Regions from separate parts of the Streptomyces sp. NBC_00726 genome, predicted to be linked through region 2. Evidence: riboswitches for the same ligand, from Rfam matches in the RefSeq annotation. Region 2 holds a riboswitch; the other holds the start of a gene.

The links. Region 2 has a riboswitch for cyclic di-AMP ahead of OG338_RS27210 (peptidoglycan DD-metalloendopeptidase family protein). Riboswitches for the same ligand answer to the same signal wherever they lie in the genome.
Region 1: it holds a riboswitch for cyclic di-AMP, as region 2 does, so the genes downstream of both, OG338_RS15600 (M23 family metallopeptidase) here and OG338_RS27210 (peptidoglycan DD-metalloendopeptidase family protein) in region 2, are expected to answer to the same signal.

What each region holds. Positions count from the first base shown of each region.
Region 1 covers NZ_CP108983.1:3,491,174-3,496,739, reverse strand. The annotation lists gene OG338_RS15610 (PrsW family glutamic-type intramembrane protease) at 1-535, shown strand, start outside; gene OG338_RS15605 (aldo/keto reductase) at 558-1,502, opposite strand; gene OG338_RS15600 (M23 family metallopeptidase) at 1,685-2,854, opposite strand; cyclic di-AMP (ydaO/yuaA leader) riboswitch at 2,866-3,019, opposite strand; gene OG338_RS15595 (PP2C family protein-serine/threonine phosphatase) at 3,231-4,394, opposite strand; tRNA gene OG338_RS15590 (tRNA-Met) at 4,563-4,636, opposite strand; gene OG338_RS15585 (hypothetical protein) at 4,887-5,177, shown strand; gene OG338_RS15580 (SHOCT domain-containing protein) at 5,278-5,566, shown strand, end outside.
Region 2 covers NZ_CP108983.1:6,117,386-6,122,951, reverse strand. The annotation lists gene OG338_RS27215 (SGNH/GDSL hydrolase family protein) at 1-701, opposite strand, end outside; gene OG338_RS27210 (peptidoglycan DD-metalloendopeptidase family protein) at 885-1,817, opposite strand; cyclic di-AMP (ydaO/yuaA leader) riboswitch at 1,821-1,980, opposite strand; gene OG338_RS27205 (tyrosine-protein phosphatase) at 2,402-3,208, shown strand; gene OG338_RS27200 (DUF6126 family protein) at 3,226-3,402, opposite strand; gene OG338_RS27195 (helix-turn-helix domain-containing protein) at 3,446-4,054, opposite strand; gene OG338_RS27190 (aspartate aminotransferase family protein) at 4,130-5,527, opposite strand; gene dxs (1-deoxy-D-xylulose-5-phosphate synthase) at 5,524-5,566, opposite strand, start outside.

The DNA.
Region 1 (5,566 bases), 2.6 Mb from region 2:
GCGCCGGCGGTATGCGGTGAGCGCCTCCGGCCATCCGTACCACCCGGACTACGCGCGGGTCCGTGCCAAGGAGGCGAAGGAGCGCGGCAGGGCGGCGGCGCGCGCGGTCGCCGAGTACGAGGCGTTCGCGACGTCCCTGGCCTCCCTGCGCCGGCAGGCCGGGCGGGGCAGGGCCGACCCGGACTTCGCCGCGCGCGAGCTGGAGCTGCTGCACCACCTGTGGCAGCGCCGCGAGATCGCGGGCCCCGCCCTCGCGTACGCGGCCCGGGCCACACACCGCCGGCCGCCCGGCTACACCGCCGCCTGGCCACCCCGCCGGCCGTACGCGGGCGGGCCCACGCCGTACGCGTACGGCAGCCCGTTCCCGTACAACGGCCATCCGAATCCGTACAACGGCAGCCCGTCTCCGTACGGCAACCCGTCTCCGTACAGCAGCCCGACCCCCTACGGCAGCTCGCCCCCATACCCGACGACGCAGCCCCACGGCCAGCAGCCCCACGGCCAGCAACCTCACGCCGGCGGGCCCCCGGTCTGATTGGCAGGCCCCGGCCTGATCCCTACGCCGACGCCGCCGTCAGCGTCGTCAGCTCCTCGTCCGTCAGCTGGAGCCCGGCGACCGCCAGCAGGGCGGGCAGCTGGTCGACCGTGCGGGCGGAAGCGATCGGCGCGGCAACCGTGGGACGGGACGCGAGCCAGGCCAGGGCCACCGTCGCGATCTCGGCACCCCGGTCCCGCGCCACCGTGTCGAGCGCGGCGAGCACCCGCTGTCCGCGCTCCGACCTCAGGTGACCGGCCGCGCTCCCGGCGCGGACGCTGTCCACGGCCGTCCCCGGGCGGTACTTGCCGGTGAGGAAGCCGGCGGCCAGCGCGTAGTACGGGACAGCCGCGAGCCCGGCGTCGGCGGCGGTGTCCTGGAGCTCACCCTCGTAGGTGTCCCGCGAGACGAGGTTGTAGTGCGGCTGGAGCGCCACATAGCGGGCCAGGCCCTCGCGCTCGGAGAACTCCAGCGAGGCGCGCAGCCGCGCGGCGCTGATGTTGGAGGCGGCGATCTCGCGGACCTTGCCCTCCTTCACCAGCGCGTCCAGGGCGGTGATGATCTCCTCGACCGGGACGGTCTCGTCATCGAAGTGCGTGTAGTACAGGTCGATGTGGTCCGTGCCGAGCCGGCGAAGCGACTCCTCGGCGGCCGACTTGATCGTGGGCGCCGAGAGGCCCTTGTAGCCGGGGAGCGCGCCGGCCTTCGTGGCCACCACGACGTCGGACCGGTTGCCGCGCGACGCGAGCCACTTGCCGATGACCGTCTCCGACTCGCCGCCCTCGTTGCCGGGTGCCCAGTGCGAGTAGGCGTCGGCGGTGTCCACGAAGTTGCCGCCGGCCGCCGCGTACGCGTCGAGGACGGCGAAGGACTGGGCCTCGTCCGCGGTCCAGCCGAAGACGTTTCCACCGAGGCAGAGCGGGAAGACCTGGAGGCCCGACGGGCCGAGATTGCGCAGTGAAGTCATGGGTGGATCAACGACTTCCGGCTCGGACGCTATTCCGGCTCGGACGCTATTCCGTGCCGCATACATCCGGCAGGCTGCGGCTACGCGAACCGGCAGCCCTGACGTCGGGGGGTGTGCGTCAGGGCTGCCGGGGTTCGGAAGGCCGCGTGCGGGGAAGGGCCGGGGCGTCGGAGAAAGAGATCTCAGACCGTCAGACCGCGGGCGCGCAGCCAGGCCATCGGGTCGATGCCGGTGCCGCCCGGGGTGTGGACCTCCAGGTGGAGGTGTGGGCCGGTCACGTTGCCGGTCGCGCCGACGCGGCCGATGGTGTCGCCGGTGGTGACCTTCTGGCCGACCGTGACACCGATCGAGGACTGGTGGCAGAACCACAGCTCGGTGCCGTCCTCCAGCTCCAGCACCGTGCGGTAGCCGTAGGCGCCGGACCAGCCGGCCGACTTGATGGTGCCGGTGTGGATGGCCTTGATCGGGGTACCGGTCGGGGCCGCGAAGTCGAGGCCCGTGTGGTAGCCGGAGGACCACATCGAGCCGGCCTCGCCGAACGTCGAGGTGATCGTGTACGAGGAGGTGGGGAGGGAGTAACTGGCGGCGAGCTTGGCCAGGCGCAACGCCTCGGCCTTCTTCTTCGCCTCCTCCTCCGCCTTCTTCTTCTCGGCGGCGGCCTTGGCCTCGGCCTCGTCCTGCTGCTTCTTCGCCTCGGCGGCCGCCTTCTCGGCGGCGGCCTTCTCCTCGGCCGCCTTCGCCTCGGCGTCGGCGGCGCCCTGCTGCTGCTCGGCCTGCTGGAGGATGCGGGCGCGCAGCGCCTCGCCGGCGTCCGTGGTGCCGTGCTCGGCCTCGGCGGTGGTGATGCCGGCGGTGGTCAGCGGGGCGGCCGCGGTGGCGGTGGCGGGCGTTTCGGCCTCGCTCCCGCCGGAGAACAACGCGCCCACGCCGGGCAGGGACTTGGCGTCGGGGAGATTGTCCGCGATGGAATCGGGAAGAGAGATGGAGACCGGCGGCTTGCTCTGCGCGGTGGCCATGCCACCCGCACCGACGGCCGCGATGACACCGACGCCGAGGACGGTGGAGCTGCGGGCCAGACCATTGCGCTGCTTGGCGACACGGTGCTTGCCGCGGACGGGGCGGACGGACTCCTCGGTGGGATTCCATTCCTCCCAGGTCCGCTCCGATTCGGCGTCGTCGGCGCGGAAGCCGCTGTCGAAACCGGCGCCGGTGGCGAAGCCGTTGCCCCGATCGGTCACGTAGTCGCCGCCCTGTTCCGGGATGTACGCGGTGCCGGGGCCGGACGCGAAGTCGGCGCCGTACTCGGACACGAACCGGGAGGGTGATTCGGGGGCAGGCTTGTTGGACGCCACGCGGGCGCGCTCCTTTCCTTCCTTCTCGCCTACCGGGTTAGCTGACGGGTTCGGAGCAGGAAGGTCTCCTACGGGTTCCTCCGCCTCTTGTGAAGACGAAGACGCCCGATTCACCCCATGTAGGTGGTTCCCCGGTTCCCTTGCGGAATTCGGCGCACGCGCGCGGCGCCGTCCCTGACGACGGCTGGGACAACCGCGCTGCGTTATCGAACGTTAATAGACAGACGGGTCCGATTCCAAGCTGTTCCCGCTGATCGTTCACGCGATGGGCCCGGACTTTACGGGACACAACCGGGTGCAATCGGGCGAGTTGATCGGCACTCAACCACTACGCATTTTCTGACGTTGCGTCAAATGTTATGCGGAGCGACGCTCCTCAGTCACGCAGCGTGTCACCCGCTTTGACGATCTTCACCGTCCTGCGCCGGTCGGGCTGCCCCTTCGCCGGCCGTGCCACCGCGAGCAGCGCCATGTCGTCGGTCGACTCGCCCCCCGTATGCAGCCGTACGTCGTCGGTCAGCGCGGACAGCAGCTCCTCGGGCCCCGGGAAGAGCCGCCCGCGCAACCGCTCCGCCGGGTCGTAGAAGACACCCTCGGCGTCCCGGGCCTCCGACAGGCCGTCCGTGTAGAACAGCAGCGTCCCGCCGGACGGCAGCTCCCACTCGTCCGAGCGGTCCGGCCGCACCCCCAGGTCCATGCCCAGCGGCAGCGCGGGCTCCGAGGGCGTCAGCGCCTCCACCGCCCCGTCCCCGTACAGCAGCAACGGATCCGGATGGCCGCGGTTCACCAGTCGTACGCGCTCCGCGCCCGGCGGGATCTCCGCGAACACGGCGGTCACGAACCCCTCGAACGCGTCCAGACTGCTCCGCCGTACCGACTCACGCGCCAGCGCGCGCTCCAGCCGCTGCGCCACGCCCTCCAGCGACTTCTCGTGCTCCGCCGCCTCCCGGAACGCCCCGATCACCACCGCCACCGCGCCGACCGCCTCCAGCCCCTTCCCGCGTACGTCCCCCAGCACAAGCCGTACGCCGTACGGAGTGTCAGCGGCCGCGAAGAGGTCGCCCCCGACGAACTCGTCCGCCTGCGCCGCCTCGTACCGCGCGGCCACCTGGAGTCCGCCGAGCCGCTCGGGCGGCGCGGGGAGCACGGCCCGCATGGCCGTCTCGGCGATGATCCGGGCGGACGCCAGCTGCTCGCTTCCGCGCCGCACGACGCGGTTGATCACACACGCCTGGACGGCAACCGTGAGCACGGTGAGCAGTTCGATGAACGAGACCACCTTGACCAGATCACCGGTGTAGAGCCGGATGCCCGCGACGGCGAGCACCGCGGCGATCCCGATCCGGATCGTGGTACCCAGAGCGAAGAAGGGCGCGGCGATCAGCGGGGCGGCCGCGAACATCGGGACGGCCGTGAAGGAGGGTGGTGCAAAAAGGTCGAACACCACCCCGATGACGATCATCGCCACCGGCAGCACCCGGACGAACCGGCGACTGCCCGCGCCGTCGGGCCCGCGCCACCGTCGCGCTCTCTTCCCCACCTGCGGTCTCCTGCCCGGTGCGGCCACGGCCGGGACCGCGCACCTCCCCCAGCCTCGCGCCCGCCCGGCCACCGGGCGAATCCTCGGCCGCCGAAGGAGCGAAACGCGTCTGCGCCGGAAACGCATCAGGCCCGGCACGCTGCCTGCGTGCCGGGCCTGATCCATCAGTAGCGGGGACAGGATTTGAACCTGCGACCTCTGGGTTATGAGCCCAGCGAGCTACCGAGCTGCTCCACCCCGCGTCGGTGAACCCAACTCTACGGCATCTTCGGAGCCCTCATGACCACGCGGACCGCGACCGCCTTGATCCAAGCGTCAAAGTGCCGAAAACGAGAAGGTGTTGCAAGGAACATGTGTTCTGTCGCAAGGTATCTGCTGCACCCCCCGGCTCGGTGGGCTGCCCGTGTGAGCAGGCCCCCGACCGCGCATGCCGGCGCGCGTCGAGAGCCGCTCCCGGTCTCTGATCGCAGCCTGCCTGGAGGGCTCTCGACCATGGCCGCACCACTCGCCTCCGATCACACCCCCGCCCCCTCGGCCACCCCGCCGTCCCCCGCACGCGCCGCCGCCAAGAGCGGCCTCATCGGCGGTGTGATGGGCGCGGCGATGAGCGCGGCGGTGAACTACCTGGCGATCGGCCTCCCGGGCAGCGCGTCCGTCAACGCGGTCAACCACGCGATATCGGGCCTGATCAGCGGGTTCCTCGCCGGTTTCATCGGCATCATGGTCCACAGCAGGAAGACGACCGCGGCCACCGCCGCCGACCCGTCCGAGCCGGAGAAGTAGCCACCGCCCTCCCCAGCGCTCCCCCTCAACGGGCGCACGGGCCCATATGGCGATATGACTGATTTCAGACTCAGCCATTTCGAGGCTCCGGGAGTGGACGATGGACGACTATCCCCTGCTCAACCTGTTCTGGACGATGCTGTGGTTCTTCCTCTGGATCATGTGGCTCTTCCTCCTCTTCCGGGTCATCATGGACATCTTCCGCAGCGATGACCTGAGCGGCTGGGCCAAGGCCGGCTGGCTGATCCTGGCGCTGGTACTGCCCTATCTGGGCGTGCTGATCTACGTGATCGCCCGCGGCAAGTCCATGGGCAAACGCGACGTCCAGGAGGCGAAGGAACGCGACGCCGCCTTCAAGGCGTACATCAGGGACGCGGCGGGTACGGAGG
Region 2 (5,566 bases):
TCCAGCGTGCCGCGCGGGGGCTGCGGCGGCCACGGCTGGTCCGGGTCGGCCGGCACGTCGAGGCCGAGGACCTGGGCGGCGCGGAGCGCGACCCGGGTGTGCCCCTCGGGCGACAGGTGGAGCCGGTCGCCGTCCCAGGCGCGCCGGTCCTGCACGGAGCGCAGCGACCACAGGTCGAGGACCGGGCAGTCGTAGCGGTCGGCGATGGCCCGGACGTGGGCGGTGTAGGTGGCGATCTTGCCGCGCAGATGGCGCAGCACGGGGACGCCGCGGGTGTCGAAGCCGGTGGTCACCATGACGGTGCCCACCGACCGCGTGAGGTCGGCGACCGCCCTCTCGAAGCGTTCGGCCACGTCGTCCGGGTCGGTGCCCGGCCGGATGATGTCGTTGCCGCCTGCGCAGAAGCTCACCAGATCGGGGGCGAGTTCCTTGGCGCGGGGCACCTGCTCCTCGACTATCTGGTCGAGGAGGCGTCCTCGTACGGCGAGATTGGCGTAACGGAAGTCCCCGGTCGCCGGGCCGGGCTCCGGGAGCCGGTCCGCGAGGAGTACCGCGAGCCGGTCGGCCCAGCCGACGAACGTTCCGTCCGGGCCGGGGTCGCCGACTCCCTCGGTGAAGCTGTCGCCAATCGCCGCGTACGACCCGATGGCGTCCTGTCGGTCGGTGACGCCCTGTTGGAGGTTGTTCGAATCGTCTGCCACAACCGCATATCCTGCACCCCGGAATGTGACCTACGCGACCGTAATAAGGGGTTGACGGGTGGTGAGATAAACCACCCGGTCAGTTTTCGGTAAAGGGGGAATAAGCAGAGGGACGGCGCACCGCCGTGCGCCGCCCCTCTGTGCCGTTCGGTGACCCGGATCACCGGGCCGGTACCGCCTGGATCAGACGTTGATCCCGTGCGACGCCAGGTAGGCGATCGGGTCGATGTCCGAGCCGTACTCCGGGCCGGTGCGGACCTCGAAGTGGAGGTGCGGGCCGGTGGCGTTGCCGGTGGCGCCGGAGAGGCCGACCTGCTGGCCCGCGGTCACGGTCTGGCCCGCCGAGACGGAGAGCGAGGACATGTGGCCGTACTGGGAGTAGTGGCCGTCGGCGTGCTTGATGACGACCTGGTTGCCGTAGGCGCCGCCCCAGCCGGCGGTGACGACGGTGCCGGAGGTGATGGCCTTCACGCTGGTTCCGGTGGAGACGGGGAAGTCGATGCCGGTGTGGCTGCCGCTGGACCAGTTGGCGCCGGAGGCGCGGTACGCGGTGGTGTGGTTGCCCGGGACCGGGTGGACGTAGCCGGAGGCGTTGTCCTGGGAGGCGGGGGCCTCGGTCTTGGTCTCGGCCTGCGCCTCGGTCTTGGTCTCGGCCTTGGGCGCGGTCTTGGTCTCGGCCTTGGGCGCGGCCTTCGTCTCGGTCTTCGCCGCCGTCTTGGCGGGAGCCTCGGACGTGGTGGCGGCGGGGGCCGCCTTGGCGCCGAGGGTCAGCTTCATGCCCGGGAAGATCAGGCTCGGGTTCCCGCCGACGACCTCGCGGTTGTCCTGGTACAGCTTGTGCCAGCCGCCCTTGAGGTGGTGCTGGGCCGCGATCTTCGACAGGTAGTCGCCGGAGACGACGGAGTACGTGGTGGTGCCGGTGCTCTTCGCGGGCTTGGCCGGGGCGGTGTGCGCGGCGGCCGACTTCGACGTGGCCGGGGCGGACCGCTCCGCGGCGTGGGCACCGGTGGCGCCGAGCAGCGGAAGCGCGATGACGGCTCCGCCGGCGCTCGCGGCGACGACGCCACGGGCGATGGTGCTGGACTTGGGACGGCGGTGCTTACCCGAATTGGGCATGAAGAATTTCCTCTCCGGCGCCTGCGAGGTGAGCTGTCGGGTTCGGGCTGGAGATGCCCGGCCGCGCCTGGCGCGACTTCACCCCTAGCCGTCCGGTCGTCCCGGTCGGCGGCTTACCTGGTTCCCCCGCTCCTGCCACACGGTGAGTGGGTGCGAATTCCGGACGGCGGCAGGATTGGGCGTTCCATCCGGATGGCATGGAACGTAAGCGAGCCGGGACGACGGAAACAAGCCACGCGTTCCGCACCGGATTCCGCACCGGAATTACGGCGCCGAATTCCGGTCACACTCCGTGGATTACGGATCTTGGCATTCCGCGCGGTGCGGGGAGTACCCCGCCGGGGCGTCACCACACACCGTCACGGATATGATCCCGCTCACGAGCAAGTGATCATCCCCCGTACAACCGGGGCAAGTTATTCCCAATCCGGCAATACGGACATGTCGCGGCCGTCGTTCGTGTCAGCACCGGAGCGGGCGGACCGGCGGGTGGCCGAGATGATTGCCCCAGGAACCGATGTCGTATCGTCGCGGTCGTGGGCCCGTCGGCGACACGCGCCGGGGCAGAGCCTCCAGGAGTGACCGTGACGCAGCAGCTGCCGCAGACCCCGCCGACGGAGCCCGTCCTCACCGGCGTCCGCAACTTCCGCGACCTGGGTGGCCTGCCCACCACCGACGGCCGCCGGGTGCGCCGCGGCAGGCTCTACCGCAGCGGTCATCTGGCACACGCCACGGCCGAGGACGCGGCCTTCCTCGGCGGGCTCGGGCTGCACACCGTCTTCGACTTCCGCAACGCGGCCGACCACAAGCTGGACGGCCTGGACATCGAGCTGCCGGGCGTACGGAATGTGAGCATCCCGCTCAGCGACCCGGCGGACGGCGCCGAGTTCTGGCGGATGGTGCGCGACGGCGACCTGGCGCAGCTGCGCTCGATCCTGGCCGACGGCAAGGGGACGAACCGCATGGTCGCCTCGTACCGCTCGATCATCCTGGAGCGCACCGCCGAGCACAGCCGGGTGCTGCACGCCCTGGCCGAGGACAGCGTGCCGGCCCTGATGCACTGCGCGGCCGGCAAGGACCGGGCCGGGCTGTCGATCGCGGTGACGCTGCTGGCGGTGGGCGTCGGCCGGGAGGCCATCGAGGCCGACTACCTCAAGTCGAACGACGCGCACCGCCGCTACCGCATCCGGCGCAGCGACACCTCGGCGGCCGGGATGTCCCCTGAGGTGCTGGAGCTGCTCAATCCGCTCTTCGGCGCCCAGCCCGACTACCTCGCCGCGGCCTTCACCACCATTGACGAGACCTGGGGCGGCACGGACCGCTATCTCACCGAGGGACTGAAGCTCGCCCCCACCACCCGTGAGCAGCTGCGCGAACGGCTCCTGGACTAGGGCCGAGACGGACCGGCCTACTGGTTGTGCATGCCGACCGCGAAGAGCAGGTACAGGAACGCGGCGATGACGTGCCCGGCCACCAGGTAGGCGAAGAGCCGGATCACGAGTCCGCGCGGCATCTTCTTCTCCTGGCTGTCGGCGCCGGGGCGCGGGGCCGGGGTGAGCGGGTCGTAGTGCTCTGAATCGGACATGACTGGCCTCTCTGGCTGCCGGGGGTCCGGCGGCGGAAACGTCTCAGCCGCGGTGGACCCGGCCGCCGAGGCACAGGTCGGCGGCGGGACTCTGCAACAGGGTGTGGACGAAGAGCAGCTCGGCGCCCTCGGGTTCGGGGGCGGCGATCCGGTGCGGGGTGAGCGAGTCGAAGTGCGCGCCGTCGCCGGGCGCGAGGTCGTGCACGGTCTCGCCGAGCGTCACCCGGAGGCGGCCGGTCAGGACGTACAGCCACTCCTCGCCGGGGTGGACACGGACCAGGTCGCCCTGGGCGCCGTACGGAACGCGGACGCGCAGCGCCTGCATCGCCCGGCCGGAGCCGCCGGCCTGCTGGTACAGCCAGCCGTCGGCGGCCGCGCCCTCGAAGGGGCGGCCGCGGATGATCGCGTCCCGTTCCGGGGGTGTCTCGCCGAGGAGCTCGGAGACCGTCGTACCGTAGATCCTGGCCAGCTGGAGCAGCATCGGCAGCGAGGGCTGGCGCCGGCCCGTTTCGAGCCGGGAGAGGTGGGCGGGCGAGAGCCCGGCCCGCTGGGCCGCGGTCTCCAGGGTGAGACCACGGCCTCGGCGCAGATCGCGCAGGCGTGGCGCGACACCGGGCAGCTCACCGGCCGCCAGGTCGTCCGGAGGGTTCATGCCTCCATTGGGCCAAACACTTTCCCCTGAGGCAAATTTCTTGCCTCAGGGGCAAAACTCGGGGGCGAAAACGTCTCAGCGGTTGGCGACGGCCTGCTTCACCAGGGTCCGCCCGAAGTCCCACATCAGTCCCCCGCCGCTGTGCGCGTCGTCCATGACGGCGGTGAACGCCGCCACGAAGCGGTCGACGTCCGCGTCGTCGATGACCAGCGGCGGGATCAGCTTGATCACTTCCAGATGGTCGCCGGAGACCTGGGTCAGGATGCGGTGCTTCTGGAGCAGCGGCACGACGACCATCTGCGCGAAGAGGCCCTTGCGGGCCGCCTGGAGCATGGTCCAGCGGCTGCGCAGTTTCAGCGAGGTGGGGCGGCCGAACTCGATGCCGATCATCAGCCCGCGCCCCCGCACCTCGTGCAGCAGCTCGTAGCGCCCGACGAGCGCGGACAGCCGCTCGCGGAGCAGGTCGCCGGTGCGGCGCGCGTGCGCGACGGTCTCCTCGTCCTCCATCACCGACAGCACCGCGAGCCCCGCCGCCATCGCCTGGGCGTTGGAGCCGAAGCTCGCAGAGTGGACGAGGACCCGGTCCATCGAGGAGTAGACGCGCTTGAAGATCCAGTCCCTGCCGAGCGTCGCCCCGACCGGGACATAGCCGCCGGAGAGCGCCTTGGCGACGCAGACGAGGTCCGGTTCCACGCCTTCCTCGTGCTGGTACGCGTAGAAGTCGCCGGTCCTGCCGAGACCGGTCTGCACCTCGTCGGCGATGAGGAGGGCCTTGTGCTTGCGCAGCAGCTCCTGCGCCTCGCGCAGATAGCCGGGCGGCGCGGCGAGCACCCCCTTGCCCTGGATCGGCTCCACCACCAGTGCGGCCACATCGCCCCGCTTCAGCTCCCTGCTGAGCGCGGCGAGGTCGCCGAGCGGGACCGCGGTGTCGGGCAGCAGCGGGGCGAAGCCGTCCCGGAAGCCGCCCTCGCCGTTGACCGAGAGCGAGCCGGTGGTCAGCCCGTGGAAGGCGTGGTCGCAGTACAGGACACGCGGCCGGCCGGTGGCGTACCGGGCGAACTTGAGGGCCGTCTCGACGGCCTCGGTGCCGCTGTTGCCGAAGAACACCCGGTCCAGATGCGGGCTGTGACTCAGCAGCTTCTCGGCGAGCAGCCCGGGCAGCGGCTGGCAGTCGAAGCGGGTCAGATCGGCGAGCGAGGCGTCGAGGACGTCGTGCAGCGCCTTGCGTACGACGGGGTGGTGCCGGCCGAGCCCCATGACGCCGAAGCCGGCGAGCATGTCCAGGTAGTCGTTGCCGTCCGCGTCCCAGAAGTGCGCGCCCTCGGCCCGTTCGTAGACCTTGTCGAAGCCGATGGTGTGCAGCATGCGCGGGAGCTGGTGGTTGAGGTGCTTGCTGTGCAGCTCGTAGCGTTCGGCGCCGCGCTCGGCGAGAAGCCGCGCCAGATCGAAGCCCTTGGGCTCGTCGTCCTTCATGCCCCGCTCTCCTTGTGCCCGTTGCCCGGAGCGTCCTGC